3 linked regions of the Neorhizobium galegae bv. orientalis str. HAMBI 540 genome follow. Each later gene encodes a partner of the first gene's protein in a complex. Links are inferred from orthologs where the notes say so. Each region holds a gene or a part of one and is shown in the gene's direction. Other genes may lie near its edges.

Region 1 (3,715 bases):
ATAAACCATACAACGCCCACGAGGGTTAAAGTGTTGACGGGATAGTCTGCCGATAGGCTGGCCAGCCTCTTCAGGACCTGGCGCCGAAGACCGACAGTCATCCGCCGTCGCTACACTTTTTCCTGATACACGATCCAACCGGCGGTGGCCGGAATAATACCGGGTGGCATGCCACCCACCGCTCATACGGAGCACATTCATCGGGCCCCTGCGGGCCTATGGTATCGTCATTCTCGTTTGGTTTTTGATGTCGCGGCACAATTTTCAGAACCTGGAGGGACCGAGGGAGCAACGCTCCCCGTCATCTTTCCGGTTGCCGTCACAACCGCGCCCGACGGGAACATCTTTATCCGGCGCAACGACCGCATTGCATGACGGGCCTGTCCTTGTGGCAGCCTTTTCTGCATTCCCCCGGCGGCGCCGAGGAGCAGAATTTCAATGGCAGACAAAATGCTTATCGACGCGTCTCACGAAGAGGAGACGCGCGTAGTTGTCGTTCGCGGTAACCGGATCGAGGAATTCGATTTCGAATCGCAGCATAAGAAACAGATACGCGGCAATATCTATCTGGCGAAAGTGACGAGGGTCGAACCCTCACTACAAGCCGCTTTCGTCGACTACGGCGGGAACCGTCACGGCTTCCTCGCCTTCGCCGAAATCCATCCCGACTATTATCAGATCCCGCTTGCCGACCGTCAGGCGCTGATGCAGCAGGAAGCCGAGGATCAGCGCAAGATCGCCGAGGCCGAAGCCGCCGATCCGATGGTCGATCTTGCCAATCAGGATCAGCCGGATATCGGCATTTCCACCCCGGCACCCGCTGCCGAGCCCGCAAGCGAAGCCGGTGCGGAAGCAACGGAAGCGAACCCGGTCGAGGCTGTCGCCGCTGAAGAGGCAGAAAAGCCGAAGGCCAAGCCGCGCCGCAGCCGCGCCCGCAAGAAGCCGGCAGACGAAGTGCCCGCCGCAGAAGCCGCAGCATCCGAGGGCGAAACCGCCCCCTCCTCCGACACCAATGACGACGACGGCTCGACGCCCGGCGAAATGGCGGCGATGGTCGAGACCGATTCGATTTCGGAAGATGTCGACGCCCGCCGCGGTGGTGGCCGCAACGACGATTTCGATGACGACGACGACGATGACAACCACGAGAAGGAAGTCATCGAATCGGTCGGTGCCGAAGACGCGATGGAAGAAGTTCCGGACCGTGTCGTGCGCAAGCCGCGCAAGCAGTATCGCATCCAGGAAGTCATCAAGCGCCGCCAGATCCTGCTCGTGCAGGTCGCCAAGGAAGAGCGCGGCAACAAGGGCGCTGCTCTCACCACCTACCTTTCGCTCGCCGGCCGTTATTCGGTACTGATGCCAAACACGGCGCGTGGCGGTGGTATCTCCCGCAAGATCACCCAGCCGCAGGACCGCAAGCGTCTCAAGGAAATCGCCCGCGAGCTCGACGTGCCACAGGGCATGGGCGTCATCCTGCGCACCGCCGGTGCCAACCGCACCCGCGTCGAGGTCAAGCGTGACTTCGAATACCTGATGCGCCTGTGGGAGAACGTCCGCACGCTGACACTGAGCTCGACCGCCCCTACCCTCGTCTATGAAGAAGGCTCGTTGATCAAGCGCTCGATCCGCGACCTCTACAACAAGGACATTTCCGAGATCATCGTGTCTGGCGAAGAAGGCTATCGTGAAGCGAAAGACTTCATGAAGATGCTGATGCCGAGCCATGCCAAGGTGGTCCAGCCCTATCGCGACCTGCACCCGATCTTTGCCCGTTCCGGCATCGAGGCGCAGCTCGACCGCATGCTGCAGCCGCAGGTGACGCTGAAGTCCGGCGGCTACCTGATCATGAACCAGACGGAAGCGCTCGTCGCCATCGACGTCAATTCCGGCCGTTCGACCCGCGAACATTCGATCGAGGAAACGGCTCTCCAGACCAACCTGGAAGCGGCGGAAGAAGTTGCCCGCCAGCTTCGCCTGCGCGACCTTGCCGGCCTGATCGTCATCGACTTCATCGACATGGAAGAAAAGCGCAACAACCGCGCCGTCGAGAAGCGGCTGAAGGATTGCCTGAAGAACGACCGCGCCCGCATCCAGGTCGGCCGCATCTCGCATTTCGGCCTGCTCGAAATGTCGCGCCAGCGTATCCGCGCCTCGGTGCTCGAATCCACGACGCAGGTCTGCACCCATTGCGGCGGCACCGGCCATGTGCGCTCGCAGTCGTCGGTCGCCCTGCACGTGCTGCGCGGTGTCGAGGAACACCTCCTCAAGAACACCACGCATGACATTACCGTGCGTACCACGCCTGACATCGCGCTCTACCTGCTCAACCACAAGCGCGCGTCGATCATCGACTACGAGAACCGCTTCGGCGTCTCGATCCTCATCGAATCGGATGTCAGCATCGGCTCCAGCCACTTCGCGATCGATCGCGGCGAGCCGGTCGAAAACCCGGTCAAGATCGAAAGCCTGATGCAGTTCGCAGCGATCCCCGTCGAAGAGGACGATGACGACATCATCGTCGAGGCCGACGAGGAGGACGAGGAAGAGATTGTCGCTTCGTCGCAGCCCGCAGCTGTTGCTGTTGCCGAGCGCGCCCAACCTCAGGGCGACGACCCGAACGGCCGCAAGCGCAAGCGCCGCCGGCGTCGGCGCAACCGTGGCGGCGAAAAGGGCGGAGACGCCCAGACTGCCCAGGGCGGCAGCGACGACATGGCCGATGGCGACGAGGACGGCGACGAAGGCGAGGACGATGTTTCCGAAGCCGGCGAAGCATCCGACGCAACGGTTGCCGCCGATTCGGACTCGGAAGAAAATCGCCGCAAGCGCCGCCGCCGCGGCAAGCGCGGTGGTCGTCGCAATCGCAACGGCGAGGACGGACAGGAACTGAACGCTTCGGATGACGGCGAAGCGGCCGACGAAGACGCATCCAGCGATGACGTCGAGGCAGCGCCGGCAGCAGCAGCAGCCGAGGCCGCTGAAGAGGTCGCCGTCGAGGCAGTCGCTGCTCCCGCTGAGGCGGAAGCAGCATCTGGCGGCAAGGCAGAGGCCAAGCCCCGCCGTTCGCGTCGTGGCAAGGCAACGACCGTCGCCGACGTCCCAGCTGCCGAAGAGGTCCCTGTGACTGTCGCAGCTCCGGTTCCGGTGGAAACCGTCGTCGAACAGGTCGAAGCCGCACTCGGCGAAGAGCCGCAGGCTGCCGAGATTGCTCCGGCTGCCGAAGCTCCCGTCGAAGAAGCGCAGACGACCGAGCAGGTCGATGCCGGCGACGCGAAACCGGCTCGTGCCAATCGCGCCTCGAACATCTCCTCCTCCGCCGAGGCAGTGGTGAAGAGCTCCGATCCAGCGGCAGCGCCCGAGACCGAAGCCGATCCGTCGAAGCCCAAGAAGGCCGGCTGGTGGCAGCGCCGCGGCTTCTTCTGAGCCTAACGAGAACAGATGAAATGGCCGCGCAAAACGCGGCCGTTTTTGTTTTTGCTCTGCCTTTAACCTCAGAAACCGGATCAACTGCCTGCCGAAGCGATTCCGGAAAGGCAGCCAACGTGTTGGAATCCGACTCCATTTCATCATCCGGCCAGGCGTCATACGCAGTTGTGAACCGGTGAAAACGGCCTGGACATGATTTTGAGGTTTTTTGGAAAGCCCGACTGGCTTACTTTGGGCACAAACCACAACAATGGTGCGCGGGATTCGTGTGCCCGATCCAAGAGGATATGGA
Region 2 (3,162 bases), 3.1 Mb from region 1 along the record:
TCGCTCGCTTCTTGATTATCTCAAGAAGAAGGACGAGGCCCGTTACAGCAAGATCATTGCTGCTCTGGGTATTCGCCGCTAAAAATTTCCGGCGGGCGCTCTTGGGGTGCCTGCCGGTTCTTTATTCGGGCCAAGGTCCGATGAAATGTTTGCGCTACGCCCTAGTTCGCGTGGTGACTGCCCGCAGACCCGGATGGGCCGGATCTGCCAAACAAACCGTTGACCTGTCATGGGGCAGGATTGCCGGATGCTTTCGGCCAAAGCCCTCGGGGCTTTAGCCGCGGCTCCTTTCCAGGATGCCGGTGATGCAAAGCCTCCCGTTGTCTTGCCCATGATGTGTCACATTGATTGCGGTCGACTGTACGCTACGCCCGATATCGGCGATGCGTGTGCTCCCGCATTGAAGGACAAGACATATGTTCAATACTCATTCCGTCGAAATCGAATGGGCCGGCCGCCCGCTGAGGCTGGAAACGGGCAAGATCGCCCGCCAGGCTGACGGCGCTGTTCTCGCGACCTACGGCGAGACCGTCGTTCTCGCGACCGTTGTTTCCGCCAAGGCTCCGAAGCCTGGCCAGGACTTCTTCCCGCTCACCGTCAACTACCAGGAAAAGACCTATGCCGCCGGCAAGATCCCGGGCGGCTATTTCAAGCGCGAAGGCCGTCCGTCGGAAAAGGAAACGCTGGTTTCCCGCCTGATCGACCGCCCGATCCGCCCGCTCTTCCCGGAAGGCTACAAGAACGATACCCAGGTCGTCGTTACCGTTGTCCAGCACGACCTTGAGAACGATCCGGACGTCTTGTCGATGGTTGCGGCGTCTGCTGCGCTGACGCTCTCCGGCGTTCCGTTCATGGGCCCCGTCGGCGGCGCCCGCGTCGGTTACATCAATGGCGAATACGTCCTGAACCCGCATCTCGACGAGATGGACGAGTCGGTTCTCGACCTCGTTGTCGCCGGTACGGGCGATGCCGTTCTGATGGTTGAATCCGAAGCCAAGGAACTCAACGAAGACATCATGCTCGGCGCCGTCATGTTCGGCCATCGCGGTTTCCAGCCGGTCATCGACGCAATCATCAAGCTCGCTGAAGTCGCCGCCAAGGAACCCCGCGAGTTCGAACCGGAAGATCATTCCGCGCTCGAGGCCGAAATGCTCCAGCATTTCGAAGCCGAGCTTCGCGAAGGCTACAAGATCACCCAGAAGGCTGATCGTTACGCTGCCGTCGACGCCGTCAAGGCGAAGGTGAAGGCACACTTCTTCCCAGAGGGCGCCGAGCCGAAATACAGCGCCGAAGTCATCGGCGCCGTCTTCAAGCACCTGCAGGCCAAGATCGTTCGCTGGAACATCCTCGACACCAAGAGCCGCATCGATGGCCGTGATCTCGAGACCGTCCGCCCGATCGTTTCGGAAGTCGGCATCCTGCCGCGCACCCACGGTTCCGCCCTCTTCACCCGCGGCGAGACCCAGGCGATCGTTGTCGCCACGCTTGGCACCGGCGAAGACGAGCAGTACGTCGACAGCCTGACCGGCATGTACAAGGAGCGCTTCCTGCTCCATTACAACTTCCCTCCCTACTCGGTTGGTGAAACCGGCCGCATGGGCTCCCCGGGCCGCCGCGAAATCGGCCATGGCAAGCTCGCATGGCGCGCCATCCGCCCGATGCTGCCGACGGTCGAGCAGTTCCCCTACACGCTGCGCGTCGTCTCCGAAATCACCGAGTCCAACGGCTCGTCTTCGATGGCGACCGTCTGCGGCACTTCGCTCGCACTGATGGACGCCGGCGTACCGCTGGCCAAGCCGGTTGCCGGCATCGCCATGGGCCTCATCCTCGAAGGTGAGCGTTTCGCGGTCCTCTCCGACATCCTCGGTGACGAAGACCACCTCGGCGACATGGACTTCAAGGTAGCGGGTACTGCCGACGGTATCACCTCGCTGCAGATGGACATCAAGATCGCCGGTATCACCGAAGAGATCATGAAGGTCGCGCTCAACCAGGCACAGGGCGGCCGCAAGCACATTCTCGGCGAAATGGCCAATGCCATCACCGAGAGCCGCGGCCAGCTCGGCGAATTCGCACCGCGCATCGAAGTGATGAACATCCCGGTCGACAAGATCCGTGAAGTCATCGGTTCGGGCGGCAAGGTCATCCGCGAAATCGTCGAAAAGACCGGCGCCAAGATCAACATCGAGGACGACGGCACCGTCAAGATCGCTTCGTCTTCCGGCAAGGAAATCGAAGCCGCCCGCAAGTGGATCCACTCGATCGTTGCCGAGCCGGAAGTTGGCGCTATCTATGAAGGCACGGTCGTCAAGACCGCTGACTTCGGTGCTTTCGTAAACTTCTTCGGCGCCCGTGATGGCCTCGTGCACATCTCGCAGCTCGCTTCCGAGCGTGTTGCCAAGACCCAGGACGTCGTCAAGGAAGGCGACAAGGTTTGGGTCAAGCTGATGGGCTTCGACGAACGCGGTAAGGTCCGCCTGTCGATGAAGGTCGTCGACCAGGCCACCGGCCAGGAAGTCAAGAAGGCTGAAGGCGAAGCCGCCGAATAAGGCCTTCTTCCTTCCGAGACATTGAGGCGCGGAAGCTCTTCCGCGCCTTTTGTTTATCTGCTGTCACGAGACGAACCCACGAGACTAGCCATGAGCCGAGACGCCCTGAAAACCCTGTTCCACCCCTTCGACACCGAGGCTGTTCCGATGCCCGGCGAAGGAGAGCGTGTGCTCTTCCTGGGCGCCGAGGCAGGCAATGCCTTGCCGGAGGGGTTTGCGGCCGAGATCACTGCGGTGCAGCCGTTCCGGCCGCTGTTCCGGGCCTTGCGCGAAGGCGCCTTTCCGGAGGCCGAGGGCGAGGGTTATGACTTTGGGCTGGTGCTCTGCGGCAAACATCGCGGCGAGAACGAGAACCGTGTCGCCGAGGCTCTTGAGCGCGTCAGAACGGGCGGCGTCATCATTGTGGCCGGCGGTAAGGAAGATGGCATCCAGCCGCTCCGCAACACGCTGCTGAAGCTTGGCATCGAACTCGACTACACCCCGAAATATCACGGCGTCGCCATATGGTTCGCCAGGCCCGCCAATGCCGATGCGGCGATCAAGGCGCTGAAGAAGTCGACCGTGGTGATCGACGCGCGGTTCGAGGCAGCACCCGGTATGTTCTCCCACGAGC
Region 3 (3,076 bases), 310 kb from region 1 along the record:
GGCCAACCGCACGTCGATTTCCGGCAAGCGCGGCATCGGGCTCGAAGAGTCGATGGAAATCTTCGCAGACCTGAAGCAGGAGTTCGGCTTTCCGGTTCTGACCGACATTCATACGGAAGAACAATGCGCTGTCGTCGCAAAGACGGTGGACATCCTGCAGATCCCGGCTTTCCTGTCACGCCAGACGGACCTGCTTGTCGCCGCTGCCAAGACCGGCCGCGTCATCAACGTTAAGAAGGGCCAGTTCCTGGCGCCCTGGGATATGAAGAACGTACTCGGCAAAATCACCGCGAGCGGCAATCCCAACGTATTGCTGTGCGAACGCGGCGCGTCCTTCGGCTACAACACACTCGTTTCCGACATGCGTTCATTGCCGATCATGGCGTCCATGGGCGCACCGGTGATCTTCGATGCGACGCATTCTGTGCAGCAGCCTGGCGGGCAGGGAGGCTCCACCGGAGGAGACCGCAGCATGGTGCCGGTCCTTGCACGGGCAGCGGTTGCCGTCGGCATTGCGGGCTTGTTCATCGAAACTCACGAGGATCCGGACAACGCTCCGTCGGATGGCCCGAACATGGTGCATCTGAAGAACATGCCGCAGCTCCTCGAAAAGCTGCTCGCCCTCGACGCCGTCGCCAAGGCGGCCTGAGCGCGCCCACAAAAAGCACGCAAACTGCTTCGATTGTAATTTTCGTGTCATTGATTATGAGACATTTTCAGTGACCTCGTGACGTCAAGTCCAAACCCAGGGAGAGACCCTTGACCGCCATCACCGATATCATCGCCCGCGAAATTCTCGACAGCCGCGGCAATCCGACCGTTGAGGTGGATGTCTATCTGGAAGACGGTTCGATGGGCCGTGCGGCCGTTCCGTCGGGCGCCTCCACCGGCGCACATGAAGCCGTCGAGCTGCGTGACGGCGGCAAGCGCTATCACGGCAAGGGCGTCGAAAAGGCGGTCGAAGCCGTCAACACCGAGATCTTCGATGCGATCGGCGGTTTCGATGCAGAGAGCCAGATCCATATCGACAAGACCATGATTGCGCTCGACGGCACGCCGAACAAGTCGCGCCTCGGCGCCAATGCCATCCTCGGCGTCTCGCTCGCCGTTGCAAAGGCTGCCGCCGAGACCTCGGGCCTGCCGCTCTACCGTTATGTCGGCGGTCCGAATGCGCATGTCCTGCCGGTTCCGATGATGAACATCATCAACGGCGGCGCTCATGCCGACAATCCGATCGACTTCCAGGAATTCATGATCATGCCGGTCGGCGCCGACACGCTGAAGGACGCCGTGCGCATGGGCTCGGAGATCTTCCACGTCCTGCGGAAGGAACTGGCGGCCCAGGGCCACAACACCAATGTCGGCGACGAAGGCGGTTTCGCACCGGGCCTGAAGAGCGCTCCGGAAGCCCTCGATTTCATCATGAAGTCGGTCGAGAAGGCCGGCTACACCCCAGGCGACGACGTCTGCCTGGCGCTCGACTGCGCCTCGACCGAGTTCTTCAAGAACGGCAAGTACGAGATGGAAGGCGAGGGCCGCACGCTCGAGCCGGAAGCCATGGCCGATTACCTCGCCGAGCTTGCAGCCAAATATCCGATCATTTCGATTGAAGACGGCATGGCCGAAGACGATTGGGCCGGCTGGAAGTACCTGACCGACAAGATCGGCGCCAAGTGCCAGCTCGTCGGCGACGATTTGTTCGTCACCAACTCGTCGCGCCTGCGCGATGGCATCAGGCAGGGCGTCGCCAATTCGATCCTCGTCAAGGTCAATCAGATCGGCTCGCTGTCGGAAACGCTCGATGCCGTCGAGACTGCCCACAAGGCGGCCTACACCGCCGTCATGTCGCACCGCTCGGGCGAAACCGAAGACTCGACGATCGCCGACCTCGCCGTCGCCACCAATTGCGGACAGATCAAGACCGGCTCGCTGTCGCGCTCCGACCGGCTTGCCAAGTACAACCAGCTTATCCGCATCGAGGAAATGCTCGGTCCGCAGGCCGTTTATGCCGGCCGCAGCGTCCTGAAGGCCTGACAGCCTCCTAGGTTCGACATTTTCATGGAAGCCCGCGCCGAAAGACGCGGGCTTTTTTCGGACTCGATTCTGGTCAACGATTGCTTAAGCAAGTTCTGCGAATTTGAAGCTCTGTTTCGGATCGATTTGAGATCCCGTAAGCGTGGCAAGGCGTTAGAGCGGTATGTGGACAAAGCATCATAAGAAAAGAAAATTCGGCCGTTTTGTTCTTCCCGCCATCACAGTCGCGTTTCTTTGCTACTTCGGCTATCATTCCATCCACGGCGATCTCGGCTTGATCGCCACGGAGGAATTCGAACGTCAGCGGCAGGCGCGTGCAGGCGAGCTCGCAAAGTTGACCGCACGGCGCGAGACGCTGGAGCGGCAGGTTCAGCTGATGAGCGATGGTTCGCTTGACAAGGATATGCTGGACGAGATCGCCCGTTATCAGCTGAATGTCTCGCGCGGCGACGAAATCGTCATCTTCAACAACTACTTCTAAATTAACCGAAATCCAGTTAATTTCATATTTCTGTAACCTTTTCATCGTGTTGCGCGGAATGTGAGCCATGCGTTTATGGCATTGCTGGGGCAGCTTTTCTTGCCTATGGTACGGCCCGACACCAGAGTGGGAATCTGGCGATACACGTCAGGGCGTAATCTCGCTCTCAACGCAGAACTCAAAGGGAGGGATGAATGGCGCCGACAAAAACCGCGTCTGTATCCGGCCGCAAACCAGCGGCAAAGTCTGCAATCAAATCAGCCTCGAAATCCTCCGCCAAGGAGTTTACGGGTAAGAACACCCCGGATTTCGGCAAGGATCAGGATCTTCACGCCTATCGTGAGATGCTGATGATCCGCCGTTTCGAGGAAAAGGCCGGCCAGCTCTACGGCATGGGCTTCATCGGTGGTTTCTGTCACCTCTATATCGGCCAGGAAGCTGTCGTCGTCGGCATGCAGATGGCGCAGCAGGAGGGTGACCAGGTTATTACCGCCTATCGCGACCATGGGCATATGCTGGCAACCGGCATGAGCGCGCGTGGCGTCATGGCCGAGCTCACCG

The links.
Region 2: the proteins of RG540_RS06280 (region 1) and pnp are in contact, whole or in part, in a cryo-EM structure (PDB 9QH0), measured with the Escherichia coli proteins. The link is inferred for Neorhizobium galegae bv. orientalis str. HAMBI 540 from one-to-one orthologs.
Region 3: the proteins of RG540_RS06280 (region 1) and eno are in contact, whole or in part, in a solved structure (PDB 2FYM), measured with the Escherichia coli proteins. The link is inferred for Neorhizobium galegae bv. orientalis str. HAMBI 540 from one-to-one orthologs.

The regions. Positions count from the first base shown.
Region 1 is NZ_HG938353.1:1,227,634-1,231,348, reverse strand. Bases 86-3,620 are described here. They hold RG540_RS06280 (Rne/Rng family ribonuclease), read left to right. Parts: upstream 86-438; coding sequence 439-3,420; downstream 3,421-3,620. Also shown: RG540_RS06275 (DsbA family protein), read left to right, coding at 3,715-3,715. UniProt on the Escherichia coli protein: Endoribonuclease that plays a central role in RNA processing and decay. Required for the maturation of 5S and 16S rRNAs and the majority of tRNAs. Also involved in the degradation of most mRNAs.
Region 2 is NZ_HG938353.1:4,322,188-4,325,349, forward strand. Bases 1-2,982 are described here. They hold pnp (polyribonucleotide nucleotidyltransferase), read left to right. Parts: upstream 1-416; coding sequence 417-2,549; downstream 2,550-2,982. Other genes in these bases: rpsO (30S ribosomal protein S15), read left to right, coding at 1-82; RG540_RS20785 (class I SAM-dependent methyltransferase), read left to right, coding at 2,640-2,982. Outside these bases: more of RG540_RS20785, read left to right, coding at 2,983-3,162. UniProt on the Escherichia coli protein: Involved in mRNA degradation. Catalyzes the phosphorolysis of single-stranded polyribonucleotides processively in the 3'- to 5'-direction. Also involved, along with RNase II, in tRNA processing.
Region 3 is NZ_HG938353.1:1,533,059-1,536,134, forward strand. The notes cover bases 1-2,896. They hold eno (phosphopyruvate hydratase), read left to right. Parts: upstream 1-759; coding sequence 760-2,034; downstream 2,035-2,896. Other genes in these bases: kdsA (3-deoxy-8-phosphooctulonate synthase), read left to right, coding at 1-649; RG540_RS07870 (FtsB family cell division protein), read left to right, coding at 2,198-2,515; pdhA (pyruvate dehydrogenase (acetyl-transferring) E1 component subunit alpha), read left to right, coding at 2,710-2,896. In the rest of the region: more of pdhA, read left to right, coding at 2,897-3,076. UniProt on the Escherichia coli protein: Catalyzes the reversible conversion of 2-phosphoglycerate (2-PG) into phosphoenolpyruvate (PEP). It is essential for the degradation of carbohydrates via glycolysis.